DNA from 3 places in the Modestobacter lacusdianchii genome. Region 3 is predicted to be linked to each of the others. Evidence: riboswitches for the same ligand, from Rfam matches in the RefSeq annotation. Region 3 holds a riboswitch; each other region holds the start of a gene.
The links. Region 3 has a riboswitch for cyclic di-AMP ahead of ACJTNH_RS11980 (M23 family metallopeptidase). Riboswitches for the same ligand answer to the same signal wherever they lie in the genome.
Positions count from the first base shown of each region.

Region 1: linked by a shared signal. The riboswitch ahead of ACJTNH_RS11215 (C40 family peptidase) and the one ahead of ACJTNH_RS11980 (M23 family metallopeptidase) in region 3 are both predicted to bind cyclic di-AMP.
Region 2: linked by a shared signal. The riboswitch ahead of ACJTNH_RS11240 (peptidoglycan DD-metalloendopeptidase family protein) and the one ahead of ACJTNH_RS11980 (M23 family metallopeptidase) in region 3 are both predicted to bind cyclic di-AMP.

Region 1 is NZ_JBJJTJ010000012.1:95,960-105,663, reverse strand. Features, by position in the region: gene ACJTNH_RS11225 (M56 family metallopeptidase) at 1-886, opposite strand, end outside; gene ACJTNH_RS11220 (BlaI/MecI/CopY family transcriptional regulator) at 883-1,245, opposite strand; cyclic di-AMP (ydaO/yuaA leader) riboswitch at 1,511-1,662, shown strand; gene ACJTNH_RS11215 (C40 family peptidase) at 1,752-2,732, shown strand; gene ACJTNH_RS11210 (DUF305 domain-containing protein) at 3,385-3,990, shown strand; gene ACJTNH_RS11205 (TlpA family protein disulfide reductase) at 4,184-4,726, shown strand; gene ACJTNH_RS11200 (cytochrome c biogenesis CcdA family protein) at 4,723-5,577, shown strand; gene ACJTNH_RS11195 (F510_1955 family glycosylhydrolase) at 5,646-6,467, shown strand; gene ACJTNH_RS11190 (four-helix bundle copper-binding protein) at 6,524-6,931, opposite strand; gene ACJTNH_RS11185 (metal-sensitive transcriptional regulator) at 7,141-7,443, shown strand; gene ACJTNH_RS11180 (heavy-metal-associated domain-containing protein) at 7,529-7,738, shown strand; gene ACJTNH_RS11175 (hypothetical protein) at 7,815-8,003, shown strand; gene ACJTNH_RS11170 (heavy metal translocating P-type ATPase) at 8,074-9,704, shown strand, end outside.
Region 2 is NZ_JBJJTJ010000012.1:107,762-117,465, reverse strand. Features, by position in the region: gene ACJTNH_RS11290 (ANTAR domain-containing protein) at 69-227, opposite strand; gene ACJTNH_RS11285 (SDR family NAD(P)-dependent oxidoreductase) at 383-1,135, opposite strand; gene ACJTNH_RS11280 (iron chaperone) at 1,461-1,922, opposite strand; gene ACJTNH_RS11275 (type II secretion system F family protein) at 1,907-2,461, shown strand; gene ACJTNH_RS11270 (hypothetical protein) at 2,486-2,683, shown strand; gene ACJTNH_RS11265 (TadE/TadG family type IV pilus assembly protein) at 2,810-3,154, shown strand; gene ACJTNH_RS11260 (TadE/TadG family type IV pilus assembly protein) at 3,151-3,576, shown strand; gene ACJTNH_RS11255 (TadE/TadG family type IV pilus assembly protein) at 3,573-4,019, shown strand; gene ACJTNH_RS11250 (LysM peptidoglycan-binding domain-containing protein) at 4,016-7,243, shown strand; gene ACJTNH_RS11245 (hypothetical protein) at 7,269-7,703, shown strand; cyclic di-AMP (ydaO/yuaA leader) riboswitch at 7,850-8,004, shown strand; gene ACJTNH_RS11240 (peptidoglycan DD-metalloendopeptidase family protein) at 8,016-9,305, shown strand; gene ACJTNH_RS11235 (TVP38/TMEM64 family protein) at 9,385-9,704, opposite strand, start outside.
Region 3 is NZ_JBJJTJ010000014.1:20,873-30,576, reverse strand. Features, by position in the region: gene ACJTNH_RS12005 (IS1380 family transposase) at 400-1,812, opposite strand; gene ACJTNH_RS12000 (hypothetical protein) at 1,933-3,063, opposite strand; gene ACJTNH_RS11995 (cytochrome c oxidase assembly protein) at 3,215-4,168, shown strand; gene lnt (apolipoprotein N-acyltransferase) at 4,171-5,850, shown strand; gene ccsB (c-type cytochrome biogenesis protein CcsB) at 5,840-6,811, shown strand; cyclic di-AMP (ydaO/yuaA leader) riboswitch at 6,904-7,044, shown strand; gene ACJTNH_RS11980 (M23 family metallopeptidase) at 7,114-8,277, shown strand; gene ACJTNH_RS11975 (BlaI/MecI/CopY family transcriptional regulator) at 8,455-8,841, shown strand; gene ACJTNH_RS11970 (M56 family metallopeptidase) at 8,838-9,704, shown strand, end outside.

The DNA of each region.
Region 1 (9,704 bases), on a different contig from region 3:
GCAGGAGAGCTCCGGACGCCATCGCCAGAGCCCCCGGCCAGCGAAGAAGACGGCGCATGCGCCGGTCACCGGACCCTCCGAGCCGACTGATCCGCAGTTCGGTGAGCCGGGAAGCCATGGCCAACCCGAAGGGAAGAACCGGCTGCCCGGTCATCTTGCGCAGTGCGACCTGCACGGCCTCGGGCCCGCACCGCTGAGCCGCCTGCGCATCGGCGGCCAGTTCCACCAGGTCCCGAGTCGCGGCTGGCGCCGCGCGCAGCAGAGGACACCACGGAAGCGCAGCAGCCAACGTCTCAGCAACCGTGACGAGAGCATGGTGGTGTCCGCGCAGGTGAGCCCGCTCGTGCTCCAGTGTCGCCGTCACCGCCTCGGGAGGCAGCTGTGCCCGTAAGCCATCGGAGGCGATGATCACTCCAGGTCGGCCGCCGATGGACATGGCCATCGCGCGCTGGTCAGGAACCCACAGTGGCTCGCCTGATGAGGAGCTGAGGGCCAGGAGACGTAGCCGCTCGACGTGCGGGGCGTGCCGCCTCACCGACCTCGCACGACTCACGACGGCCTTGCCGAGCCGCACGACGATGGTCGCGGCCATGATCAGGCTGACTCCGGCGACAGTCTGCTGCCAGGCGGGCACGGTGCCCGTGGTGACCGCTGTCCAGCACCCCCCCACGAGCTGGAACAGCCCACTGGCCTCGTGTTGGTCCATCGGCAGGGCGAGCAGGCCGATCATGGCCAGGCCTGAGGCCACGAGCCCCACCGTCAGGAGTGACCAGCCCACCAACAGGATGGTCGGATCGACCCGCCGATCGGCGAGCCACAGCAATGGGCGGTGCCCGTGCGCGCCCAGAGCCGTACCCGCCAGCAGGACGGCGATCATGCCGATCACGAGGACGCGGCTCGCCGTGCGAGCGCCTCACGCAGCACAGAAGACTCTTCGTCGGTGGCTGTCTCGGCGAAGTGCAGCAGCACCGACCGCGGGTCCTCCGATGCGTCCAGGATCTCCCTGAGCGAGGCGGCCGCCGCCCCTTGGCGGGTCACGGTCGGGCGGTAGCTGAACGCACGGCCCACCGGCTCCCGGTCGAGAAGTCCCTTGCGCAAGAGGTTCCCCAGCACGGTCATCACGGTCGTGTAGGCCAGATTCCGTTGCGGGGGCATCCGCTCGAGGACCTCGCGCACGGTCAGCGGCGAGTCGCTGGACCACAAGACGTCCATCACGGCGGCTTCGAGCTTGCCCAGCCGGGGCATGGCCGCTCCTCTGCTTGCTGCGTCGACACGGGCGTGTGCCCCACGCCGGGCCGGCGGCCTGGCTCAGTTCGTACAACCGGACCAATCGTATGGGCCGCACCAGACGGACATACCGGCATCTGACGCTTTCGGGTGCCCGATCGAACCTCAGTGGTCACTCCAGTACCAACTACTCAACACGCATAGGAGGACGTGGTGGCGGAGTTGCCCCGGCCCTACTTTGAGCGGCGCCGGGAAGAGTTGTCGTCGCCCATGGGGCGGCCTTGACCCGGCGCCGCCGAACCTCGGGCAACAGCCGAGGACCGGGGACCCACCGCAGTCCTGGGGTCAATCGCGTCCGCCCACGTGGGCGGACGCGACGGGCGACTTCCCGCCCGAACCCGTCAGCTAACTCGGTAGGCGGCCATGGAAGACAGGAGCCGCCACCCGTGGCGACACTTCGTGCCGGAAGCACCCGTCGAGCAGTGACCGCCCGCCCTGGACGGCGACCCCTCACCCGTCTCACGGTGTTGGCGCTGCTGGGTGCGGCCAGCATGGGCCTGACTCCGGGCAGCGCCATCGCCGCGCCGGATGAGGCGACCACCGGCCAGCAGGCCGCCCAGCTCGCGGCCGAGAGAGGTCATGAGCTGGAAGTCCTCACCGAGGACTTCAACGAGGCCCGGGAGATCCTCGCCCAGCAGCAGGCCGCCGCGGCTGGCGCCGCCGCCCAGCTGGCGGAGGCTGATGCCCAGCTTGCCGCCCTGGAAGACCAGATCGCCACTGTCGCGCAGACCGCGTTCACCGGTGACGCCCTGGGGTCCCTGCAGGCGTTCATGACCAGCGGGTCTGCGGACGAGTTCCTCGAACGGGTCGCCACCCTGGAGTCTGTCGCCGGATATCACAACGACGTCCTCGAGCGTGTGGCTGCGGCACGCGCAGCTGCGGAGAGCGCAGGCGCTGCGGCGGCGGAGGCCACGGCCGAGGCCGAGGCCCAGTTGCGATCGGTCGAGGCGCAGCAGGAGCAACTGCAGACCGAGATCGAGGGCTACAAGGCCCAGTACGCCACCCTCACTGCTGAGCAGCAGCAGGAGGCCGATGTCGCCCACGGAGGGCAGTCGCTGCAGGCGCCTCCGGCAGGTTCGGTGGATGCGGGCAGTGACGCCGCTCAGGTGGTGATCGACACGGCGCTTGCGCAGGTGGGCGACCCGTACGTGTGGGCCGCCGGCGGGCCGGACGCCTTCGACTGCTCAGGGCTGACCCAGTACGCCTTTGCCGCCGCCGGCATCTCCCTGCCGCACTCCAGCAAGATCCAGGCGTCCATGGGGCGTGCGGTCTCCCGTGCGGAGCTGCAGCCTGGCGATCTCGTCTACTACTACAGCCCGATCAGCCACATCGGCATCTACATCGGTGGCGGGCAGATGGTCCACGCCACGACGTTCGGCGAGCCGGTCAGCGTCGGCAGCGTGGACATGTCCGGCTACGCCGGAGCCCGCCGCATCCTCCCCTGACGAGCCGGCCCGCGGGGCCCGGATGTCCCGGGTCGCCCGTGGGTCGAGTCGGCGGCCACGCTCAGTACTACAGGGCGTAGTAGTGTCTGGGGAGGCGCGCGAGAAGGGGGGGACGATGCGTTCGGTTCGCATGCTGGCGATGCTCGTCCTCGCTGCCGTGTTCTCCATGCACGGGCTGCAGTGCGTGAGCGCAGACGTAGGCGGCACCCACACCGGCACCCACACCGACATGGCTCACATGAGAGCTGCGCCGGCTGGTGCGGGGGGAGAAGTGACGGTGGTCGCAGCCTCGGTCGTGACCACCGTTTCCGCTGACGCCCTGACAGGGGGGAAGGTCGCGCCAGGAGCCAAGGCTTCCAGCCACCCCGCACCGGTCCACAGCGGCGCTCATGCTCTGGCGGTGTGCCTGGGGATCCTGCTCGCCGGACTGGCCTTCCTGGCCGCCGTACTCCTGATCCGGAGAACTCCACCCGGTGGCCGAGGAGCGGGCCTGGTCCGGGCCAGATCGTGGTGGGACTCCATCCAGCTCCCCAGACCGCCGGACCTCGCTTCTCTCTGTCTCCTGCGGATCTAGGCCGAATCGCCGACCCGGCGCGCTCCCGCGTGCATCGGGTCAGTCGTTCACACCCAGATCTCATCCACAGGAGAAGCAATGACCCGCACCGCCCTTGGCCTTACCCGCCTCACCGGAGGGCTCATCGCCGGCGTGATCGTCCTCGCCGGTTGTTCCAACGGCTCGGATGACAACAGCGCTGCCAGCTCGAGCTCGGCGAGTGTGTCGGCTGAGTTCAACGAAGCCGACGTCGAGTTCGTCCAGGGCATGATCCCGCACCACGAGGGTGCCCTGGAGATGGCGCAGCTGGCCGACGGACGCGCTCAGGACCCCCGGGTCCTGCAGCTCGCCAGCAGGATCGAAGCCGCTCAAGACCCCGAGATCCAGACCATGACCGGCTGGCTGGAAGACTGGGGACAGTCTGAGTCCGATGACATGGACGGCATGGACCACGGCTCAGGAGACATGGGCGGCATGGACATGAACATGGACATGTCGGGGCTGGAGACCGCCTCCGGCGCCGACTTCGACCGGATGTTCCTGGAGATGATGACCGAGCACCACCAGGGAGCGGTTGACATGGCCAAGACCGAGATGGTTGATGGTCAGAACATCGACGCAATCGCCCTGGCTCAGGAGATCGCCAGCTCTCAGGCCGCCGAGATCGAGGAGATGCAGGCGCTGCTCGCTGAGCTTGGGAGCTGACGGATCGATCCGGTGGCGGCTCGGTACACAGCTGGGCCGCCACCGGTCCGCCTCATCGGCCGCAGCGCCCGCCGGTCCACGGTGCGGAGGCTGCGCCTCTGCGTCGTCGATTCCGGAGGTCCTCAGCTTGTATCCGCACGCGCCAATCCGCTTACTCAGGCCACCAAGAGCGCTGACGTTGGTCGTTTGCGTCGTGTCGCTCGTGCTCCTGACCAGTTGTTCGTCATCGGACAAGGGCGCTGGAGCCTCTGAGTTCGAGTTCACGCAGGTGACCGAAGCCGGGCAGGTGATCGCCCCTGCTGACCGGGCGCCGGCACCTGAGTTCAGGGGGGAGCTCCTGGATGGAGCACCCTTCACTTCCGATGACCTGGCCGGCCAGGTGGCCGTCATCAACTTCTGGGGATCCTGGTGTGCGCCCTGCCGCCTAGAAACACCGGACTTGCAGGCGGTTCACGTCGACCTTCAAGGCCAGGGGGTCCAGTTCCTCGGGGTCGACGTGAAGGACCAGCGTCAGCTGGCCAGTGCGTTCATGTCCGACGCCGGGGCCGAGTACCCGTCGCTGTATGACCCGCGGGGTGAAGTGGCTCTGAGGTTCCGCAGCTTCCCCGCCAACGTGGTTCCCTCGACCATCCTGCTCGACTCGCGGGGCGACGTGGCCGCTGTCTACACCGGTGCGGTTCTGCAGAAGGACCTGCGGTCGGCGTTGAATGCGTTGCTCGCGGAGGATGGCTCGTGAGCGCGCTCGGTGAGACCTTCGCCGGCATCGTCACCGATGGGTCACTGGTGCTTGCGCTGCTCATAGCTGCCCTGGTGGGTCTGATCAGCTTCGCTTCTCCGTGCTGTCTTCCACTGGTGCCTGGCTACATCGGTTACATCACTGGGCTCGCGGGTGCAGAAGCCGCGGTCGCTGCACCGGCCAGCGAGGCGGTGGACCGGTCGTCCACATCGGGGTCGCTCGGTCGATCAACGGCTCTCGCACCGCCCCAGGTGCGCATCGCCGGGCGACGGCGAGTACTGCTCGGCGCGCTTCTCTTCGTCTGCGGGTTCAGTGCGGTCTTCATCTCCTTCGGCGCTCTCTTCGGTGGCCTGGGCAGAATTCTGCTGCAGTGGTCGCCCGTGCTCACTCGCGTAGCCGGCGTCCTCACCATCCTCATGGGCGTTGCATTTCTGGGCGGGTTCTCCTGGCTCCAACGGGAGCGGCGGATCCATCACCGCCCCACAGGCGGACTGGCCGGCGCCCCGGTCCTCGGCGTCGTCTTCGGTCTCGGCTGGACACCGTGTCTGGGGCCGACTCTCGCCGCGGTGAACACGTTGGCTTACACAGAGGCGTCCGCCGCCCGAGGTGCTCTGCTGGGCCTGGCCTATTGCCTCGGGCTGGGGTTGCCGTTCCTCGCCATGGCACTGGGGGCCAGCCACGCGCTGCGCTTCTCCACCTGGGCTCGCAGGCGCGCCCGCTCGGTGATGCGGGTGGGCGGCGGGCTGTTGGTGGGACTCGGGCTCCTGCTGGTCACCGGCCTGTGGGACACCTTGATCTTCTGGCTACGTGGATGGCTGGCAGCAACCGGACTGGGGGACTTCTTCCTGTGACTGGCACCGATCGATTTCGCGCAAGGCCCCGCGCACTGCCGGCTGTCAGCGGCCTTGCACTGGTGGTCGTGGGCCTGCTGTCCGGTTGCTCTGCAGTCGCTGGGCAGGCGAGCAACTCATCTCCGGCGCCGCACCTGGAGACCGACCCGCCGGACTTCAACCACGTGCACGGGGTGGCGGGTGAAGCCGGCAGCGACGCCGTCCTGGTCGCTGCCCACAACGGGCTGTTCCGGCTGTCCGCCGACGGTGACGTCCAGGTGGGGCCCACCATCGACCTCATGGGCTTCGCCGTCGCCGCGCCCGGGCGCTACCTGGCCTCCGGTCACCCAGGCCCCGGCGTCGACCTGCCGGAACCGGTCGGACTGATCGAGTCGGTCGACCAGGGTCAGAGCTGGCAGCCGCTGTCCCGGCAGGGCCAGTCGGACTTCCACGCCCTCACCGCCAGCCCCGCCGGCGTTCTGGGCTACGACGGCACCCTGCAGCGCAGCACGGACGGCCTGTCCTGGGAGCAGCTCCAGATCCCGTCCGCGCCGGCCAGCCTGTCGGCCGGCCCGGACGGGAACCAGGTGCTGGCGACCACCGAACAGGGGCTGCTGCACTCCACCGACGCCGGCAGCACCTGGGCACCGATCCCCGGGGCCCCGCTGCTCCAGCTCGTCGACTGGTCACCCGATGGCGGCGGAGCCGTCGGCGTCGACCCCCAGGGTCAGGTGTGGACCAGTCAGGACCGCGCCCTGACCTGGCAGCCTGCCGCGGACCTGGCTGCCCCGCCGCAGGCCATGGACGTCGGCAGCACCCCCGACGGCGGCAGCCGGGTGCTGGTGGTCACCGGCAGCGCCATCGCGGAGTCCCGCGACGGGGGACAGACCTTCACCGACCTCCGGGACTGACCCCGCGCCCGGGGTACCGGGCGCGGGGTGTCAGGCGGTCCGATGTGCTGGGCGGCTCAGCCGAGGGAGTTCAGCAGCGCGCGGCAGGCGGCCTCGCAACGCCGGCAGACTTCGGCGCAGACACGGCAGTGCTCATGCATCTCCGCGTGCTGGGAGCACTCGTCCCCGCAGGCCTTGCACGCCGCGGCGCAGGCCTCCAGCACCGCCCGGGTGAGGTTGGCGTCGTAGCCGGTGTGCCGGGACAGCACCCGGCCGGTGGTGTCGCAGACGTCGGCGCAGTCGAGGTTGGTCCGGATGCACGTGGTGAGCTCGGCGACCATGTCCTCGCTGAGACAGGCATCCGCGCAGGCGGTGCACGCCTGGGCGCACTCGAAGCACGCCTCGATGCACTCCTGCAGCTTCTGGCGGTCCAACCCGCCCAGGTCCTTGGGATAGGTCTCCAGCATCTGCCCGACAACAGTCACGGTTGCTCCTCGCTCAGGTGTGGAGGCTCGCCCTGGTGGCCACCCCCGGCGCCGACGGACCTACCCCACCCCGCATCTACTAAGCCGGTTAGTCCTCGTTGTTGCGGGTAGATCGCGGCCGCACCAACCACTTGGCAGGCATACCCCGGGGGGGTACTCTCTTCCATGGGTGGCGCGGACGACCCGCCGCGACCTGGAGGAGGCAGAAGGTGACCGAGGAAGCGCACAGTCAGCACGGCTACATCAGCAGCAAGGACGACTACCTCAAGCGGCTGCGCCGGATCGAGGGCCAAGCCCGAGGCCTGCAGCGGATGGTTGAGGACGACAAGTACTGCATCGACATCCTCACCCAGGTCTCAGCCATGACGAAGGCCCTGCAGTCGGTCGCTCTGGGACTGCTCGATGACCACCTCAACCACTGCGTCGTCCGCGCCGCCGCCACCGGCGGCCCCGAGGCCGACATCAAGATCCAGGAAGCGTCGGAGGCGATCGCCCGCCTCGTCCGCTCCTGACCCCGACCCGGCGCCCGCGACCCGCGCGGCGTCGCGGCGGGCCCCCTGCGGCTCGCCGCGCAACCACTGCAAGGAGAGAAGTCAGATGACCACGTCCACCTACACCGTCGTCGGCATGACCTGCGGCCACTGCGTCAGCTCCGTGACCGAGGAGGTCAGGCAGGTGCCCGGCGTCACCGACGTCGCTGTCGACCTGGCCAGCGGTGGCCTGACCGTCACCAGCAACACCCCGGTCGAGGACTCCGCGGTCCAGGCCGCGGTCGAAGAGGCCGGCTACCAGGTCGCCGGCCGCTGAGGCCCGCTCGCCCGGTCCCGCCACCGCAGACGGATGGGACCGGGCGACCCTCACCGGCCCGGTTCAGGAGGACTCCATGAACACCCCACTGAAGATCAGCTCCTACGTCCTGGGCCTCGTCGTCGTCTTCGCGGCAGCAACCGGGATCGGAAGCCTGGTCGGCCCGATCGGGGACGAGCCGGCCGCGGTGACCGAGGTGCCCCACACCGGCGGCACCGACCACGGCGACATGCAGCCAGGCACCGACCACCCAGCCGACGACTGAGCCACCCCGCGTCCGGCGCCCAGACCGGCACCGCGGACCCACGCAAGCACGCAGCGTCCCAGGAGGACCGATGAGCTCAGCAGCCCACCCCGCGCAGACCGTGGCCACCGACGGCGGCCAGGTCGAGCTGACCATCGGCGGCATGACCTGCGCCTCCTGCGCCGCACGGATCGAGAAGAAGCTCAACAAGCTCGACGGCGTCACCGCGACGGTCAACTACGCGACCGAGAAGGCCCGGGTCACCTACGCCGGCGGGATCGCACCCGAGACGCTGATCGCCACGGTCGAGCAGGCCGGGTACACCGCCAAGCTCCCCGCACCGCCCCGGGCCAGCACAGACACCTCCACCGAGTCGGTAGAGGCCGACCCGGTGCGTACCCTGCGACAGCGCCTGCTGATCTCCGCCGTCCTCACGGTCCCCGTCGTGGCCATGGCCATGATCCCGGCGCTGCAGTTCACCAACTGGCAGTGGATGTCGCTGACCCTCGCCGCCCCCGTGGTCGTGTGGGGGGCTTGGCCGTTCCACAAGTCGGCCTGGACGAACCTGCGCCACGGCACCTCCACCATGGACACCCTCGTCTCCATGGGGACCCTGGCGGCGCTGGGCTGGTCGCTGTACGCCCTGTTCTGGGGCACCGCCGGCATCCCGGGGATGACCCACCCGTTCGAGTTCACCATCAGCCGCACCGACGGCAGCGGGAACATCTACCTCGAGGCCGCCGCCGGGGTCACCACCTTCATCCTCGCCGGCCGCTACTTCGAGGCCCGGTCCAAGCGCCGCGCCGGCGCCGCCCTGCGCGCGCTGCTCGAGCTGGGCGTCAAGGAGGTCTCGGTGCTTCGCTCCGGCCGCGAGGAGCGGATCAGCGCCGACCTGCTGGCCCCCGGGGACCTGTTCATCGTGCGCCCGGGGGAGAAGATCGCCACCGACGGCGTCATCACCGAAGGCTCCTCGGCAGTCGATGCCTCGATGCTCACCGGGGAGTCCGTGCCCGTCGAGGTCGGTCCCGGTGACGCCGTCGTCGGGGCGACGGTCAACGCCGGCGGCCGGATCGTCGTCCGCGCCACCCGGATCGGTACTGACACCCAGCTGGCCCAGATGGCGCGCCTGGTGGAGGACGCGCAGAACGGTAAGGCCGAGGTCCAGCGGCTGGCCGACCGCGTCTCCGGGGTCTTCGTGCCCGTGGTCATCGCCCTGGCCGTGGCCACCCTCGGTTTCTGGATCGGCACCGGCGCCGGCCTCGCCGTCGCCTTCACCGCCGCCGTCGCCGTGCTGATCATCGCCTGCCCGTGCGCCTTGGGGCTGGCCACGCCGACCGCCCTCATGGTCGGCACCGGCCGCGGCGCCCAGCTGGGCATCCTGATCAAGGGACCCGAGGTCCTGGAGTCCACCCGCAAGGTCGACACCGTCGTGCTGGACAAGACCGGCACCGTCACCACCGGGCGGATGACCCTGGTCGACGTCATCGCCGGCACCGGTGAGGACGCCGATCAGGTGCTGCGGCTGGCCGGCGCCCTGGAGGATGCCTCCGAGCACCCCATCGCCGCCGCCATCGCCGTTGCGGCTCGGGACCGCTCTGGGTCACTTCCTCCGGTCGAGGGCTTCCTCAACGCCGAGGGGCTCGGCGTCCAGGGCGTCGCCGAAGGCCACGCCGTCATCGTCGGGCGGACCCGGCTGCTCGCCGACTGGTCCCAGCGGCTGCC
Region 2 (9,704 bases), on a different contig from region 3:
TCGACGGTCCGGCGCACGGCGACGGGGCCGGGCCGGCCCGGCAGGACGACGCTGTGCGTCGGCCGGGATCAGCGGGCGTCGCGCCGCCGCGGGCGCTCCGGGGCGGCCGGCAACTCGCCCGTCGCCCCCACCTCGTCAGCGATGTCTCGCAGCTTGCGGTTGAGGTGCTGACTCGCCGTGGTCAGTTGCGTGAACGCCTGGTCGGCGGTCATCAGCTCGCGGGCCATGAGCGGGGCTTCCCGGGCCGGCGGCCCGCTGGGGAGCGGCGGGCCGCCGGCGTGGTCGTGAGGGCGCACCACCACGGGCGCTGAGCGACGGGAGTCCCGCCGGTCGGCGGCCTCGGGTCCGGTGGCCCGGAACCGCGGTGCCGGGCCTGCCGAGGTCACCACGGGATGCCCACGCCGCTCCAGGTGGTGAAGGTGCCGGTCGGTCCGTCCGGGCCGAGGCGGGCGACGCGTACCACCTCGCGGGCGGCGTCCTCGACGGAGTCCGTCCCCTCGAAGTTGGTCAGCGCGGTCTTCGCGAAGCCCGGGGAGACGAGGTTGACCGCGACGTCGGTCTCCTCGAGTTCGATCATCATGGCCAGGGTCACGGCGTTGAGCGCTGTCTTCGACGCGGCGTACACGGGGTCGAAGGCGGAGCGGAGCGGGAACGCGGGGTCGGCGACGGTCGTCAGCGAGCCGAGCGCGCTCGTGACGTTGACGATGCGCGGATCCGACGACCGGCGGAGCAGCGGCAGCACGGCCTGGTACACCGCCAGGACGCCGAAGACGTTCACCTCCCAGACCGCCCGGACGTCGTCCAGCGGGGCGGTGCTGGGCTTCGACGTGACCCGGAACTCGGCCAGGTCGAGCTGGGTACGGGTGGTCGCGATGCCGGCGTTGTTGACCAGCAGGTCGAGCCGGCCGGCTTCCCCGCGGATCCGCTCGGTGGCCGTGGCGATCGACGCGGCGTCGGTCACGTCGAGCTGGAGCGCGGTGGCGCCGGCGCCGATGTCGGCAGCCGCCTCCTCCCCGCGGGCCAGGTCGCGGGAGCCGACGTACACGACGACCCCGGCAGCGACCAGCTCCTTCGCGACCTGCTTGCCCAGGCCCTGGTTGGCTCCGGTGACGAGAGCGGTTCGTTCCGTGGGCATCAGGTGCCCTCCCTTGTCCGATGAGGCTGAGGCGGCGGAGCACTCGCGCAACTGGTGCACGCTGCGCTCCACGACCACGGTGCGGCCATCGCGGTAGACGAGGGAGGGCCCGTGGAGTCTGGGATCGGGAAGGCCCCCTCCGCCGCGCACGGGAGGTCAGGGCGACGAGGGACGACGCCGGCTCCGGCGCGTACCTGCGCCATCGGCGCGCCTCGTCACGCCCCCCCGCCCCGTCGCCCGACGAAGAGGTCCGCACGAGCCGCCCATCGCCGTCGCCGTCCTCGCCCCGGCAGCACGTGACCGTCGGAGAGCCCCGCTCGGAGCCCTAGGCGTCCGGCGCCGAGTCCGCTGAGCCGGACGCCTTCCGCACGAGTCGGGCGATCCGCTCCTCCTCGGCGGCCCCCAGTGGGCCGGTGATCGCGTACGCCGTCGGCCACATGACCCCGTCGTCGAGGTGTGCCGCCTCGTCGAACCCGAGGCTGTTGTACCGGGTGTCGTACTTGGCAGCGGAGTGGAAGAACACCACCACCTTGCCCTCGGTGTCGGTCCAGGCCGGCTGCCCGTACCACGTCTTCGGCCGGAGCTGCGGCGCGACCTCGGTGACGATGACGTGGATGCGTTCGGCGATCACCCGCTGGTCGTCCGGCATCGCCCGGATGCTCGCCAGCAGGTCGTCCAGGGCCGCAGCCGCCTTCTTGCCGCCCTTCTCGGTGCGCAGTTCCGCGGCGCGGTCCTTGATCGCAGCCAGCTCGACATCGGTGAAGCCACCGGATGCGTCGTGCGCCATCAGCAGTCCTCTCGTCGTCGTCGGGCGCCACGGTAGGGCGAGCCATCCTGTTCTTCGTCGTCGACGTCGTCGCGCGTGACCAGGCCGGCGAGGCACGCGGCCAGCTGCGCCGGGCGCTGTGCTCCTACCTGGACCTGGTCAGCCTCCGCCGCGACGCCAGCGAGGGGCCGACCATCGCTCTGGAACGGGCCGCCGCCCTGGGCGAGGGCTGGGTGTTCCGGCGGATCGCCGGCGCGCTCGTCGCCGCACGGCTGGCCGGCGACCCGCCCTGGGACGGGCTGCGCCGGCTGGCCACCGACACCGGGGTCGTCGAACTGGCCGATGTCGCCGACATCGCCGCCGTCGCCGCCGTCGAAGGCGCGTCGATCGCCCCGACGCTGCGAGCCCGTGCCCAGTCGCTGCGGGTGCAGCTGCTGGCCGAGGAGGAAGCGGCGGCCAACACCGCCAGCGAGAAGCTCACCGCCCCCGTTGCCCTGCTGTCGATCGCCTTCCTGCTGCTGTTCCTCTATCCCGCCCTGGCCCGACTCATGACCAGCTGACCGAGCACCAGTCGAGGAGATCCGATGACGCAACTGATCAGCACCCTGACCGCTCTCGGCGCTGCCCTGCGCGACCGACTCCGCGATGCCCACGACGATCCGGAGCGAGGCTCGCTGTCGGTCGAGCAGGTGATCATCACCGTGGCGCTGATCGGCATCGCCATCGCGCTGGTGGCCGTGATCGCCAACGCGGTCAGTTCCCGCTCCGCCGAGATCCAGTAGCCACCTCGTGTCCGGCCCCGCCACCGCCCGCGACCGTGCGGGCATGCCCCGCCGGGCCATGCCCTCGGCCGCCGGACCGGCAGCCGAGAACAACGACGGCTGTCCAGCGAGCGTGGGGCGGCCTCGGTGGAACTGGCGGTCACCTTCCCGGTTGTACTGCTGCTGGTGATGACCCTGATCCAGGCGTCCCTGTGGTTCTACGCCCGGTCGGTCGCCCTGGGCGCGGCCCAGGAGGGCGCCCGCGAGGGCCGGGTGCAGCCCGCCTCGACCGCACGCGCCCAGTCGGCGGCCGAGGACTTCCTCGATCAGACCGCGCAGGATCTGCTCACCGGCCGGGACGTGACGGTGAGCGGCTCTCCCAGCAGCATCCAGGTGACCGTCACCGGCACCTCGCTCAGCCTCTTTCCCGGCCTCTCCGGTTGGTCGGTCACCCAGACCGCCGTCGGCCCCGTCGAACGGCCCACCCCATGAGCGCCCAGGACGCAGAGCGGGGGTCGGTGTCGGTCGAGCTTGCACTGCTGGCACCGGTGCTGCTGTTGCTGGTGTCGTTCGCCGTCGTCGCCGGGCGGACCCAGGTGGCCGAGGGTGCCGTCGCCGAAGCCGCCCGCGCGGCCGCCCGGGAGGCATCCCTCGCGCGGAATGACGTCACCGCCGCCGCACTGGCCGCGGCTCAGGCGGACCGCACCCTTGCCGCTCAGGACCTGCGCTGTCAGAGCACCAGCGTCGACATCGACACCACCGGATTCCAGGCCCCGCCCGGTCAGCCCGGCGACGTCACCGTGTCGATCACCTGCGTGATCGGCATGGGGGACCTGCTGGCCCCGGGCCTGCCCGGATCGGTCACCGTCGAGGCGTCCTTCACCAGCCCCGTCGACGCTTATCGCGAACGATGAGCACCCGCCAGCGGCTCCGGTACGCCGATGCCGAGCGCGGCGCGATCAGCGCCTTCCTTGCCGTCCTCGTCCCCGGGCTGCTGCTCATCATCGGCCTGGCCGTCGACGGCGGCGCCAAGGTGGCCGCCACCCAGCGCGCCAACGCCATCGCCGAGGAAGCCGCTCGAGCCGGCGGGCAGGCCCTCGACGTCGCTGCCGCCCTGATCGGGCAGATCCGCGTTGATCCGGCCGCCGCGGTCGCCGCCGCGCAGAACTACCTCGACCGCAACGACGTGCAGGGCGCGGTGACCGTCGTCGACGGCGACACCCTGCAGGTGACCACCACCATCACCGAGCCCACGGTCTTCCTCGGCCTGATCGGGATCTCCACGCTGACCGTGGAGGGCACCGGCACCGCCGACCTGATCAGCGGGACCGGCCAGAACGGCGGAGCGGGCCCATGACCACATCACCGCAGGTGCAGGACCTGCTACGCCGGCTGATCGCCGGAGTTCTGTTGGCGGCCGCGGTCGCCGGCGTCCCGATCGCGCTCTGGGAGCTCGGCGGCGCCTACCTGCCCGACGAGCTGCCCTCTTCGGAACAGGTGATCACCGCGCTGAGCGGCCCGGACACCGGCGCGCTCTTCCTCGGCCTGCTCGTGGTCATCGGCTGGATCGCGTGGGCCTGCTTCACCCTCTCGGTGACCGTCGAGCTCGCCAGCCAGCTGCGCGGCCTGCCACCGATGCGACTGCCCGGCCTGGCGGCGCCGCAGCAGATGGCCGGCCTGCTCGTGGCTGCCGTCCTCGGAGTCGGCAGCGGGCCGCTGCTGGCCGCTCCCGCCCTGGCCGGCCCACCCGTCGTCGCCGAGCAGCCGGTCGGCCACGCGGAGCCCCCGTCGGCGCCCGCCCCGCCAGCGGACACCCCGCCGGCCGCGCCCGCCCCGGCTGGTCCCACCTACACGGTGCAGTCGCGCGACACCCTCGGCCGCATCGCCGCCCGCTACCTGGGCGACTGGGCCCGGTTCGAGGAGATCCTCCAGCTCAATCGCGACCGGCCCCAGCCCGACGGAGCGCTCCTCACCGACCCCGGCCTGATCCGCCCTGGCTGGACACTCGTCCTCCCACCGGACGCGGACCTTCTCGCAGCAGACGCGACTCCGGGCGAGGTGACCGTGCAGCCGGGCGACACCCTGACCGGCATCGCCGAGCAGCACGATCTGCAGCACTGGCAGCCGATCTTCGACCTCAACGCCGGTGAACTCCTGCCCGGCGGAGGCCGATTCACCGACCCCGACCTGATCCGCCCCGGTCAAGTCCTCGACATCCCGCCCGCCGACCCGGCCACTTCCGACCCGGCCACTTCCGACCCGGCCACTTCCGACCCCGCTCCGTCGGCCACGCCCGTCTCGCCAGCGGAGAAGGCGCCACCCGCGTTGCCGGGGGAGAGCGAGTCCTCGGATCCGGCCGAGTCGACACCGGCCACGTCGCCGACATCGGCGCGTCCATCCGAGCGCTCCGAATCACCGTCGGCAGATGTCGACGGCCGCGACGCCGACGAGAGCCCGGCACCGTCGGAGCTGGTGGCCGTTCTTGCTGGCAGCGGCGCGCTGCTCGCCGCCGGTGTCGGCGCAGTCTGGTTGGCATACCGCCGCCGGCGTCTGCGCCGTCGACGCCCTGGCCGCCGACTGGCCTCCCTGCCGAGGGAACTCGTTGGCGCTCAGAGGACCGTGACCGCAGCGGCCGACGCCGGCCATGCCGACTACGCGGCGCTGGACCGAGCAGTGCGCAGCCTCGCCGTCAAGATCTGCGAAGACCCTGAGGGAAGAATGCCCGACGTCGTGGCCGCGCGACTGGACAGCCGCCACCTTGGTCTTCGGCTGTACGCCCCGGCCAGCCGCCCGCCACCCGACCCATGGACCGCCGACGAGACCGGTCTCTGGTGGACGGTTCAGCTCGACCAGGACACCGGCGTCCCCGTGGATCTGGCTCGCGCACGCCTGGCGCCGTATCCAGCGCTGGTCACCATCGGCTCCGACAGCCGAGGTCGCTGGCTGCTGGACCTGGAGCGGATGGGCGCTGTCCACGTGGCAGGGACGGTCGACCGCCGGGATGACTTCGCCCGGCACCTGGCAGCCGAACTGGCCGTCAACAGCTGGTCAGACCTGCTCACCGTCACCACTGTCGGCTTCGGTCGGGAACTGGTCGACCTGGCGCCGCACCGGGTCCACCCCGTCGAGTCCGGTTCTCACATCGGCCTGGACGAATCCGGTGAGAGCGGCACCGTGGACGTGCTGGACGGTCGGCTCCGGGCCGGAACCGGCGACGGCTGGATGCCCCAGGTCGTTCTCGCTCCGCACGACATCGGCGATGACGGCGAACTGGCCGAAGCCGCCGCTGCCCTGCAGTCGCGACAGCAGCGCACAGCACTGGCCCTGGTGCTCGGCGCCGAGCCGGTGCAGCGGAGAAGCGAGTGGCTGCTCACGCTCACCGAGGACGGACTGCTTCTCGTGCCCGCTCTGGATCTTCGCCTGCCGGCGCCGCAGCTGACAGTTCAGCAAGCGCGCGACATCGCCGCGCTGCTGGCCTTCGAACGCGACTCCGGCGACGAACCCATCCCTGCCGCCGACGGCGACCGCCCATGGCAGGTGCACACCGACGCCGCCGGCGCACTGCGCGACAGCGTGACCCCTCCGGCAACCAGCCCGCCACCGGCCCTCGATCGGTTGCCGGCGCCACACCAACAGCCCGCTGCCGCAGCACCCTTCGAGGCAACTGCCAGTCACTCCGGTCCGTTGGCGACCAGCGACGTTGCGCAGGCGACGGCGCGGACTGTCCCTGCCGCACTTCGCCGGCGCATCCAGAACGACCTCACCCAGCTCGATCACGATCTGGCTGACTGGTGGTCACCCGACTGCACCCGGCCGCGGCTGACGTTGCTCGGACCGGTCACCCTGCGAGCCCACGGCAACGAGACGGCTGTGGCCAAGTCCGGGCTGCGCCGCCGCTACGAGGAGACGGTCGCCTACCTCGCCACCCGCCCGCACGGCGCCACCGCCGACGAGGCCGCCACTGCCTTGCAACCGGCCCGCGGCGGCAAGACAGACCCGGTCAGCGCCCGCGCGTACGTGCACCGGGTCACCGCCGGCGCGCGTGGGTGGCTCGGCGTCGACCCCGCCACCGGGCACAAGCACCTCAGCTCTGGTCACCGTGGCCGGTACACACTGACCAACGTGCTCGTCGACGCTGACCTGTTCCGTCAGCTGCGTGCCCGCGCGGAGGTACGCGGCGACGACGGTCTGCCCGACTTGCTCGCCGCCTTGGAGTTGGTGTCCGGGCCGCCGTTCGCCCAACGTCCCACAGGCTATGAGTGGTTGGACGGTCTCGACTTCACTCTCAGCGCCGCGATCTGCGACGTCGCCCACCAGGTCGTCACCGTCGCGCTTGCCATCGGCGACCTGGCTGCGGCGCGCACTGGCTCGGCGACCGCGCTGCTCGTCGCACCGGACGACGAACAGGTACTGCTCGACGCGATGGAAGTCGGCTACCACCAGGGAAACCGCGCCGAAGCCGAGACGTACGTAGCGCGCATCGTGCAGGTGCATGAGGGAGAGGATGAGATGGACCTGCCCATGAGCACGGCGGAGACCATCAACCGCGCCCGGCGGCAGTACCTCAACAAGGCATCCTGAGGCTCTCGACCGCGCCTCAAGATGAGTGCCCACCCGCGTCGATGAAGCAGCGACCAGCGGCACCCGGTGGCTGCACGTCCTGGCCAGTGATGGCGACGTCCTGGCGGCGATCGAGCAGCAGATCGTCGACGCGATCCATGCCCGCACCAGCGACGTCGACACCCCGGCATTCGGCCTGCAACAACCGTACCGGCCGGGTGTCGGGACTCGCGCGGGGGCGCGCACGTCCCGCCGCTGGCGCGTCGGTTCTCCCGTTCGCAAGCTACCGGCAGGACTACCGGCCCGCACGTGCTCACCGGCCACGTCAGCACTGATTGCCCGCGCCGTCACGAGCCGGAGTTCCCCGCAACCGTCGGTCCCGAGGACGACCAGCCTCAACGAAGCCCGCCAGGCGCTGGCCGAGGCCACCGCTGTGGTCGATGCCAGAGTCCAACTGCTGCCGGTGCTCGACATCTCCTGAGCCCAGGCCTGGAACAGAGATGGCAGCTAGCAGCGATGCGGCAGGCCGAAGTAGTTGGCCACTGTTACCGACCTGTGACAACTATCCAAGGTCGTAGTACCGTCCCATCCGGTCCGTGTGAGCCACGACCTCGTCCTGAGGTCCTCGCCCGGACCCCGTCGAACCACCACCGCTCGCGGTGGCGGACCGGGGACCCATCGATCCCCTGGGGTGAATCTCGCCTGGCCACAGTGCCGCCGCGAGTAGGGCTGTCTCCGGCCCGAACCCGTCAGCTAACTCGGTAGACGGTGAGGGAGAACGGAGCCCGTCGCGTTGGCGACATCGCACGACATCATCTGGCACCTCGCACAGCCGCAGTCGGCTCACCCGCAGCGCCCCCGCTGGCGCACCGCGGTGCTCGCACCGGCCTTGGCCACCAGCGCCGCACTGCTGCTGGCCCTCGCGGGCCCCGCAGCCCAGGCCGCACCCGCAGAACCGGCTGCCACAGCGAGCCAGTCCGAGCTCGCCGCCGCCGATGCCGCGCTGCGTGGCATCGAAGAGTCCGTGGCGGCAGCTGAGGAGAACCTGCAGCGGCTCACCGTGGAAGCGGAGGCAGTCGCCGACCAGAGCCTGGTCGCCCAGGCCGAACTGTCCGTCGCCCGGCAGCTGGCCGATACCCGGGTTGCGGAGCTGCATGCCGCACAGGCTGCGGTCGACCAGGCACGCACCGACGTCGCGGCTGTGGGCCGGCAGAGCTACATGGGTGCTGACGCCTATGGCGCTGCCTCGGCGTTCTTCGGTGCAGCAAGCCCCGAGGAAGTGCTCGACCGGGCCGCGACCTTGGAGTACCTCGGGGATGCCCGGGCCGAGCAGCTCGAGGAGTTCGAGGTCGTCGAGGTCCAGCAGCAGGCAGCGACCGAGGCCGCCAAGGCGGCCGTGGATGCGCGCGACGCGGCCGCTCAGGCCGCCGCGGAGGCCGAGCGGGTCGCCAAGGACGAACTCGCCACCGCCCAGCGGACCTACGACGCCGCCGTAGGCGAGAGGGCCGCGCTGGAGCAGCAACTCCAGCAGGCCCGGGAGCGAGTGGCCACCCTCGCCCGCGAAACGGCCACCTCAGCAGCTGCCGAGCAGGCAGACGCCGGCGAACCCGCAGTCGCAGCGGCCGAACGGGGCGAACAAGCGGCCTCCCGCGGAAGCGAGCGGACCTCCGCCGGCACGAGCACCGGCATACCGACGACCGGCCGGGTGACCTCGTGCTACGGCTCCCGTTGGGGAACCATGCACTACGGCGTGGACATCGCTGCTCCGATCGGCACCCCGATCTACGCGCCGGAGGGTGGTGTGGTCCTGCAGGCGGGGCCCGCGTCCGGCTTCGGCCTGGCTGTCTACCTGCAGCACGCTGACGGCTCCATCACCGTGTACGGCCACATCAACAGCTACTCGGTGGCCGCCGGACAGCAGGTGTCGGCGGGCGATCAGATCGCCGAGGTGGGCAACACGGGACAGTCCACGGGTCCGCACCTCCACTTCGAAGTGCACCAAGGTGGGCTCTACCAGAACCGCACCAACCCGATCCCGTGGCTGAGCCAGCGCGGCCTCCCTCTGGGCGGCAGCTGCGGCTGACAGCCGGGTTCGGCCACTCTTCCGCCTCGTCGAGGCCAGATCTCGGCGGCCGCGGCCGCTGAACCGTCGTTGCGCGACCTCAGGTCTCCGGTTCCTCATGGCTCTGGTGGCTGTGCCGCCCACGGCGCAGCCACCAGAGCGCGAGGAGGGCCACGGCGACGAGTCCCGCCAGGCTGGCCAGCCACGGCCGGTCCTGCAGTCCAGCCCACCAGCCGTCGGCACTGCCTGCCGCGGCTCCGAGGCTGACGTACAGCACGGACCCAGGAATGACGCCAACAGCCGTCCCGACCGCGAAGTGGACCAGCGCGATCCCGCTGACGCCGGCGGCATAACTGACCACCGCGAAGGGTGGCGCAGGCAGCATGCGAGCCGTCAGCACCGCCAGCACGCCGTGACGGC
Region 3 (9,704 bases):
ACACCGACCGCCTAATGAGGGCAGCCGGCTTGAAGAAGCACCCCTGGCGGCAGGCGCCGGTACCGGCGCCAGACGCTCAGCCACCTGGCGGTGATCCCAGGACGGCCACGACCGACTGGTGACCCGTGGCATCAACGGCTCGATCGCAGGCCACCACCCATCGCTCAACTCGGCGCAATCGCCCACTCGTGCTGATTGCGCAGCGCGCCATCCGCTGGGAGGAGCGCCCTAGCCCGGATCTTTCGTGATCTTGCTGATCGTCACGGTCGTCGGGGTTCTGGTCCCGCGTAGGCCTGAGAATGGCATCGGGGTGTGACGGTTCGCCCGAGATCGCTCGGGTGGGCGCCGGTTCCACTGACCGGCCGGGTTTCTGGGTCGTCGGGACGGGTGTCGCTGGGCTCAGCCGGAGGCGACTCGTGGAGTCGCGGTCAGCTGGGTGAGCGCCGCCAGAGCTTGCAGCGCGAGCGCGGTGAACGGCGCGGTGGCGGCCAGGTGCAGCAACCGGCGGCGGCCGGTGCGGGCTGCCCGGGCGGGGATCGAGAAAAGTCGCAGACGTAGCCGCTTGGGCTCCCAGCGGCGGGCCTGGTGGTCGGGGAAGGCGAGGGTTTGCGTCCAGGCGGTCAGCTCGCAGGCCAGGGCGACGATGGCGCACCAAATCTGGTTCTGGGCGAAGTCGTGCAGCGGCAGGTTGGCCAGGCCGGTGTCCTTGGCGCAGCGGATCCGGTCCTCGCAGCGTGCCCGCCGGCGGTGCCGAAGCTCCAGGTCTGCCAGCTGGCCTTTCGTGGTGTTGGTGACGAACGCGGTGACCCGCAGCCCGTCGATGTCGGTGATCCGCAGCTGCGCGCCGGGATGGGGGCGTTCCTTGCGCACGATCAATCGCATGCCCTGGGGCCAGGAGGCGAGGTCGAACAGTCCGGTGACCTCGGCGACCCAGGCGCCGGGACGGAGTTGACCCTCGGCGTCGTAGGCCGGCTCCCACAGCTCGGTCGGGATGGTCGCGAGCTTGGCCTGGATCGAGGCGAGGTCGCCGGGCAGGGAGAACCCGACGGAGTAGGACAGCCTGCGGCGGGTCAGCCAGGCCAACAGCTCGTGGGTGCCGCCGGCGCCATCGACCCGGACCAGTACCTTCTTCCCGCGCGCATGGCCGCCGGGCAGCTGGGCGAGCGCCGCGCGGAGCACCGCGATGTGGTCGACGACGGTGTTCGACCCAGCGTTGCCCGGCCGCAGCGCGAACGCCAGCGGTTCCCCGGTGCCCTCGGTCCCGTGGTCGAGGAAGGCCCACAGCGGATGGAAGCCGAACCCGCGCTTGAACGTGGGCGCGGCCGACTCCTTCTCCGAGTGGGCGCCGACCAGGGTGGCGTCCACGTCGATGACCAGCGGTGCTGATGCATCCGCGGCGTGGTCGGGGGCGTTCTTGTCGGCCAGCGACCACGCCCTGGCCCGGGCGGCCGCCCGGGCGGTGTTGATCGCCGCCAGCGCGGCCGGCGCATCGGCGGCCAGCGCGGCGATGCACCGGGAGACGGTCGGATCCGAGGCCACCAGCCCGAACACCTCCGGGGCGGCCCGCAGCTGGGCGAGGTCGGCCAGGCAGTCTCCACCGATCGCGAGACTGACCGCGAGATCGAGCACGATCTTGCCTGGGTCGTGGCGGGCCAGCGGCTTACGCCACGGCGTCAACGCCTCGGCCAGCGCGCTCGTAAGCCCGACTTCCTGCGCAGTCCTGAGCAGGACTGTGCTGCCGGCATGCGGCACGACGCTCGACCCGGCGCCATCCACTGTTGAGGCCGGGTACGGCCCGGTAGTCTTCTTCACCAGAAAGGTGCTCCGGTCTCTGCGAAGTTGTGACCCTAGACAAGCCACATCTTCCCAGCTCAGGAGCACCTTTCCTACATCTCCCACCAGGTGATCAAGACCCGGCGTGAAAGCCCCGGGCTAGAGCGTTGTGGCCGCGGCCGGCTCAATCTGCACAGGTGCAGCCGTTGGCTCCCTTCGCCGGAAGCGGCGCACCGCTGTGGCCGCCCCCAGCATGAGTCCGACCCCGCCGAAGATCAGGAATGCGACCGTCGCCCGAGCGAGCCAGACGGGTCCGCCGGTGATGACGTTCGCGGCCCACAGCACGTCCATGTCCGGGAGTCCCTGCACCAGCAACATGAACCCGACGACAGCCGACAGCATCGCGGCGAGCAGGTCCTTGCCCCTCCATGCAGCTCGGACGGCCACTGTGGTGACGGCCATCGCCACCAGTGCGGGGAGCATGGCGGCGCCCGTCGCCAGTGCGCGATCGGCGGCCGTCAGCCCTGGCTGTGGTGTCGCCGCCACGTGCCAGACGGCCGACACGACAGCCGTCAGGAGAAGCAGCGTCAGTGGCCGCGCGGATCCCGGCAAGAGGCCAGCCAGCAGACCAGCTATCGGGATGAGCAGGTAGAGCGGCCACCATGCCAGCGGCTCCGGCGGGGGTGACCAGGTGAGTTCACCCCCCACCGCCACTGCGGTGTCGCCGTAGGACACCGGGACTGTCCAGTTGGTGATCGTGTGCTTCGACTCTGGGTCGGCGGCCACCTGCGGGGGTGGTGCCGACAGCATCCAGTGCGTCCGGTGGTCGTGCCAGGAGTACTCCGGCTGGGTGGACACCTGTCGCCAGTCCGGCGCTGCGTCGGGCGCAGCGTTCGCCGGCAGTGCCGTCCGGCCATCTCGGCGCAGGTTCAGGTGTGTCGCTGGGCTGTTCTCGTTCCGCCAGACGCCGTCCGGTCCGATCCGCAGGTACTCCTCGTCGGAGTACCCGTAGACGGTGATGGTGACGGTCGAGCCGTTCAGGATCTCCAGGCTGTCGCCGAACTGCGTCACGCTGAGATCGACGCCCGGCATGGGCGAGGAGAGCTCCAGTACCCGCCCAGCCCAGTTGCTCCCCGCGACCCCGCGGTCCGTGTGGGCCTGTGCCGCCGGCGCTCCGGTCAGCATCAGGGCTGACGCTGCCAGCGCGATGACGAGCAGCCGCTGGGCGGTGGCTCGACCCGTGCCCACACCCGTCACCACCCGACCGTAGGTCACCGGTGTCGCAGTCACGGTGCATCGCCCGTGATCGCGGCGCCTGGGTCGTCGATGGACGTCACGGGAGGGAGCACGCGACACAGCATCACCTACTATGCCGCTTAGGACATTCCGGCCCCGCAATCGTTGCGGAGGGCAGGCCGCGACCTCACAGGGAGATGCGAACGTGTCATCTGGCATGGACGGCATGCGGATGCCGGTCGACCCACCGTCCCTGCTGACGCTCTTCACCCCCCAGATCGACATCACGTCCGTGTTCCCCGCATCCGCTCTCATCGCGCTGGCGCTCTACCTGCGTGGGGTCCATGCACTGCGACGCCGGGGTGTGCGGTGGCCGTGGCGCCGCACGGTGAACTTCACCCTGGGCATCGTCACCGTCCTGCTGGTAACGGCCACGCAGGTCATGGGCTACGCGATGATGCTCTTCTCGATCCACATGCTGCAGAAGATGGTCCTCGCCGTAGTCTCGGCGATGCTGATCATGCTGGGTGCTCCGGTCGCCCTGGCGGTCAGAGCGCTCCCGCGCCGGGGGTCAGCAGTGATCTGGCGGAGGTTGCTCGTCCTGGGCATGCGGTCCCGGACGGCGAAGCTGCTCACGCACCCCGTGATCACGACGACCCTGTTCATCGGCAGTCTGTACGGCTTCTACTTCACTCCCGCCTTCGACGTGCTCATGCGGCACTGGGCGGGCAGCCTGCTGATGCTGGCCTTCTTCCTGTTCACGGGGTTGCTCGCCTTCGGCGGGGCCTTCGGGTTGGATCCCTGGCCGCACCGGGTGTCGGCGCCCTTGCGACTGGTCGAGCTGGTCGTCCCGGGTCCGTTGCACGCCTTCTTCGCCGTGGCGGTGATGATGGCCAGCACCCCGTTGGTCCAGACCTTCCGTGACGTCCCGGCCAGCTGGGGCGTGGACGTCATGACCGACCAGCTGGCCGCCGGGAACATCGTCTGGGGCTTCGGCGAGGTGCCCACGATCATCGCCGTGGCGATCGTCTTCTGGCAGTGGGTGCGCTCGGACGAACGTCGCGCCCGAGCCGGCGACAAGCGGGCCGAGGTGGAGCTGGAGGCGTACAACGCTCAGCTCGCACGCCTGGCCGCGGGCCAGCGCCGGACCACGGGCTGACGATGATGACCGTCGTTCCGTCCACGGCCGCTTCGAGTTCCATCCGCCCTGCCTGGCCAGGCGATCACCGTGCAGGGCGGCCACCGGTGGATCGAGCTCCCGTGGCTCTGCTGCTCGCCGTCATCGGCGGGCTCGCCCTCTGGCTGGCCTTTCCGCCCTTCGATCTCTGGCCACTGGCCGCTGCCGGGCCGCTGTTGCTGATGCTGATCGTCTTCGGGCGCTCGGCCCGGGGCGGCGCCGCGCTCGGCATGGTGATGGGGTCCGCGTTCTTCCTGCCGCTGCTCACCTGGACCGGCGTGTTCGTCGGTGACCTGCCCTGGGTTGCGCTGTCGCTCGCCCAGGCGGCGTTCTTCGCCCTCATGGGTGCGGGAGTCGCCCTGGTCAGCCGGCTCCCCGCCGCTCCGCTGTGGGCAGCCGGCCTGTGGGTGGTCCAGGAGGCCCTGCGCTCACGCCTGCCCTTCGGTGGCTTTCCCTGGGGGCGCCTGGGCTTCAGCCAGGCCGATGGGCCGTTCGCCTCCTTCGCGGCCTACGGCGGGGTCCCGCTCGTCACCTTCGGCGTCGCGCTCACCGGGGCGACGCTGGCGGCTTCGGTCGCGCGTCCGGTGGGACGACGGCTACGCCGGGGGATCGACCGGTCGCCGTCGCGTCTCCGACGGGCACTCACGTGCGCTGCCGCGGCCGTCGTCCCGGCCCTCGGATTGCTGGCGTGGCTGCCTCTGCCCGGGAGCCAGCTGTCGGAGGGGGGCGAGCCGACCACTGTCGCGGTCGTCCAGGGGAACGTCCCTCGATCCGGCCTCGACTTCAACGCCCAGCGCAGAGCGGTCCTCGACAACCACGTCCAGCAGACCCTCGAACTGGCGGAGCGGGTCGACGGTGGCGGCACCCCGCGACCCGACGTCGTGATCTGGCCCGAGAACTCCTCGGACATCGACCCGTACCAGAACCCGGATGCAGCGGCGGCCATCGACCGGGCGGTCCGCGCGATCGACGCGCCCATCCTGATCGGTGCCGTCCTGGACGGGCCTGGTCGGTACCTGACCAATGCGGGCATCGTCTGGGACCCGGTCACCGGGCCTGGCGAGCGTTACGCCAAACGACATCCGGTGCCCTTCGGTGAGTACATGCCCGCCCGGTCGTTCTTCCGGTTGTTCAGCGAGCAGGTCGATCTGCTGCGACGCGACTTCCTGCCCGGTACCGAGCCGGGGGTCCTGGACGTGGGCGGAGTGCGCCTCGGGGACGTCATCTGCTTCGAGGTCGCCTACGACGGGCTCGTCTCCGACGTCGTGGACGGCGGCGCCTCCCTCTTGGTCGTGCAGACCAACAACGCCACGTTCGGGTACACCGCGGAGAGCGAACAGCAGCTGGCCATGAGCCGCCTGCGCGCCATCGAGCACGGGCGCACCGTCCTGGTCGCAGCGACCAGTGGCATCTCCGCAGTCGTTGCACCCGACGGGACGGTCGTCGACCGATCCGAGCTCTTCACGCCCTATGTCTTCGTCGGCTCACTGGCGCAGCGGACCCAGACGACCACGGCGACCCGAATGGGTGTCGTTCCCGAAGCTGCGCTCGCGGGGCTGTCCGGTGCTGCCGTCCTGGCCGCCCTCGCCACCGACCGTCGGCCTCGGCGGGCGCGCACCACACCTGAGCACTCCATCGATGAGGAGGGTCCTCGTGACCTCTGACGCCCTGGCCGACCTCTCCGACACGCTCTTCGGGGTGGCGATCGCCATCTATGCCCTCGCCGCCATCGGCTTCTGCGCCGAACTCGCGTTCGGCCGGCCGTCGACGCGAAGTCGACCTCAGTTGGCCACGGTGAACACCGGTGCGTCGAGCGCCACTGCTCTCCCGGCGGCCAGTGGCGCAGCCGGGCGACCCCAGGCTGCGCGGTGGGGCCAGCTGGGTGTCGTCCTGACCGCGGTCGGAGCGCTCGCACAGGCCGGCGTGCTCGTCACGCGCAGTGCGGCTGCGGGGCGTGTGCCGTGGGGCAACATGTACGAGTTCGCCACGGCGGCAGTTCTGGTCGGGGTGCTCGCCTACCTGTTCCTGGTCATCCGGGTGCCGGGCCTGCGGCGGATCGGCGTGTTCGTCCTGGGGCCGACGGTCATCGGACTGGTCCTCACCGGCTTGCACCTGTACGCGGAGTCCGGACCGCTGGTCGCCGCGCTCAGGTCAGACTGGCTCGTGGTGCACGTGTCAGCCGCCATCCTCTCGTTCGGCGTCTTCATCGTCAGCGGTGTGGCCAGCGCGCTCTACCTGGTCGCCGCCCGGTCCGAACGGTCGGCGTCAGCGGCCGGCGGTGGCGAGCAAGGCCGGGGTGGCAGGCTGCCCAGCGCGGAAACGCTCGACCGGGTGGCGCATCGGACAGCGATCTTCGGCTTCCCGGTCTGGACCTTCGCCGTGATCGCCGGCGCCATCTGGGCGGAGAGCGCCTGGGGCCGCTTCTGGGGCTGGGATCCCAAGGAGACGTGGGCCTTCATCTCCTGGGCGCTGTACGCCGCCTATCTGCACGCCCGCAACACCTCGGGGTGGCGCGGCAGGCCGGCCGCCTGGACCAACCTGGTGGCGCTGGCCACCCTGGTGTTCAACCTGCTCTTCGTGAACCTCGTGTCCACCGGTCTCCACTCCTACGGTGGTGTCTCGTGAGGCGCTTCGTTACGAGACCGTGACAACTAAGCTCCTTCGTAGTAGCGTCTCGATCCGGTCCACCCGGGCCCTGCTCCTCGCACCGAGGACCTCGGGTGGACACGCCGAACCACCACGGCCTCGCCGAGGTGGACCGGGGACCCACGTCTCTTGGGGTGAATCCTGCGTGCGCAGGTAGGGCAGCTTCCCGTCCGAACCCGTCAGCTAACCCGGTAGGCAGTCAGGAAGAACGGAGAACCGTCGCCTTGGCGACCCTGCGTCACCGGAACCCACGCCCGTCCAAGCCCCGACCCCTGTCACGCTTGGCGCCGCTGAGCGTCGCCGCGGCTGTCACCGCGCAGTTGGCGCTCACCTCGCCGACTGCGCTCGCAGCACCCGGCGACCCCAACGCCCAACAGAACTCTGCTCAGTCGACGTTCGACACGGCCAGCGCCGAGATCGACCGAGTCGAGCAGCTCCTCGCAGCCGCTGAGACAGAACTGCAGCGACTGACGGTCCTCGCTGAAGCCGCCGGTGAGGCGTCACGCCTGGCAGCGCAGGAGCTGACGACCGCCCAGGCTGCGGCAGCGACCACCGCCGCAGAGCTGGCCGCCGCTCAGGTCGCCACGACCACAGCGAAGGACGACGTGGCCGACCTCGGGCGTGAGACCTACATGGGGGCCGACTCCCTCAGTGATGCAGTGACGCTCCTGGAGGCCCGAGGGCCAGAGGACCTCCTCCAGCGTGCAGCCATGCTGGAACTGATCGGCGACGACCGGGCAGAGCGGCTACGAGCGCTGCAGGATGCCGAGAGCCAGGTCGCGCGCGCCGACCAGGCCGCCCGTGACGCGGTCGCCGCCCGCGACACCGCTGCCCAGGCGGCCGAGCAGGCCGAAGCCGCTGCTCAGGCCCAGCTCGGTCAAGCGCAGGTGAGCTATGACGCCGCGGCAGGTCAGAAGGCGGAACTGGAGGAGCAGCTGCGGACGGCGCAGGTCCAGCTCCTGACGCTCCAGGGAGACGATGACCCTGAAGCCACCGTCGACGACCGCCAGGAGGTCGCGAGCGCGGCCGCGACGGCCGGCACCGGGTCGCTGGCCGAGGGACGGGTCACCTCTTGCTTCGGGAGTCGATGGGGCACGAGCCACAACGGCGTGGACATCGCCGCACCCATCGGCACGCCTATCTACGCCCCTGACTCGGGTGTCGTGTTGCACGCCGGCCCGGCCAACGGGTTCGGCCTGGCGGTGTACATCCAGCACTCGGACGGGACGATCACCCTCTACGGTCACATCAACCAGGCGTTCGTCTCGGCCGGGCAGACTGTCTCCGCCGGCGAGCAGATCGCCGAGGTCGGCAACCGTGGTCAGTCCACCGGGCCGCACGTGCACGTGGAGGCACACACAGGCGGGCTGTACGCCAACCGCAACGACCCGGCTCCCTGGCTCGCTGCACGCGGCATCTCCCTGGGCGGAGCGTGCTCCGGCTGACCAGGTCAGCAGTGCCGGCGCTCGCACGTTGGTGGGATCCTGCGCGGATCCTCGGGGCGCAGGAGCCTCGACTGCCTAGGCTGACCGTGGAACAGGACCGGGTGGGGCGAGAAGGCGAGCGCCTGACCGTCCGGCCGGCAGCGGTGCGTCGTCGAGACGGCAAAGAGAGGTGGGGGCGTGCGCCCGTTCGGTGAGTTGGAAGCGGCGATCATGGCGGAGCTGTGGCGTCGCGGTGAACCGGCGACGGTGCGCGACGTCCTGGGGGCCCTCAACTCCTCCCGGAACCTCGCTTACACGACCGTCATGACGGTGATGGACAACCTCCACAAGAAGGGCCAGCTCACCCGGGAGATGTCGGGACGGGCGTGGTTGTACCGACCGGTTCGTAGTCGCGCCGAACATGCCGCGGCCTTGCTGCAGGACGTCCTCGCCGAATCGGGGGACCAGCAGGAGGTGCTCATGCACTTCGTCGCCGAGCTGCAGCCGGACGCGGTCGCGCAGTTGCGCACCGCCGTGGAAGCCGCTCGTTCCGAGTCGCAGACCCCGCCAGGAGACCGAGCGTGAGCGCCAGCCTGGCACTCGCCGCGATCGGTGTCGCCGTCCTAGTCCTCGGCCCACGACTGGTGGATGCAGGATGGACTGCTCAGGCCCCTCGGCTGGCGATCCTCGCCTGGCAGGCACTGACCTTCACGGCTGTCGCCACGTTCGTGCTCGCTGGAGTGACCCTGCTGATCCCCATCACCACCCTGGCGGGTGGACTGGGGCGGGTCTTCCATGCGTGCGCGGAGAGCGTCGCCAACGCCTACGGGTCGGCTGAGTTCCCATCCGGCGCCTTGGTCGGGATCCTGTTGGCCGGGCTCATGCCCCTGTGGGTGCTGTCCTGCGTCACGTGGGAGCTCGTGTCGGGTTGGCTGCGCCGGCGGGAGCTGCACCGATCGATCGACATGGTGGCCGAGCCGGATCGCGGGCTGGGCGTGCTGGTCATGGACGCCTCGACTCCCGCCGCCTTCTGTGTGCCCGGGCGCACGTCGCGCATCGTGGTGACCACCGGCACCTTGGCCGCACTGTCGCACGACGAGCTGAAGGGAGTCCTGGCACACGAGGCCGCACATCTGCGAGCGCGCCACAACCTGGCGGTGACGTTGTCGCAGGGGCTGGTGCGGGCTTTCCCCCGCCTGAAGCTGTTCCGGGCGGCGTCGGCCCAGACGCGGCAGTTGATCGAGCTGCTGGCCGATGACGCGGCGGCGGTCAGTGTCGACCGGGTCAGCGTTGCCTCGGCCATCGTCAGCCTGGCCGAGATGCGCGCACCGGCAGCCGCCATGGCCATGGCGCAAGAGGGCGCTGTCCTCCGGGTCTCGCGGCTGCTCCAGCCACTCACGCCGATGGATCCGTGGCGTCACCGTCTGCTCGCGGGAGGGCTGTGGGCG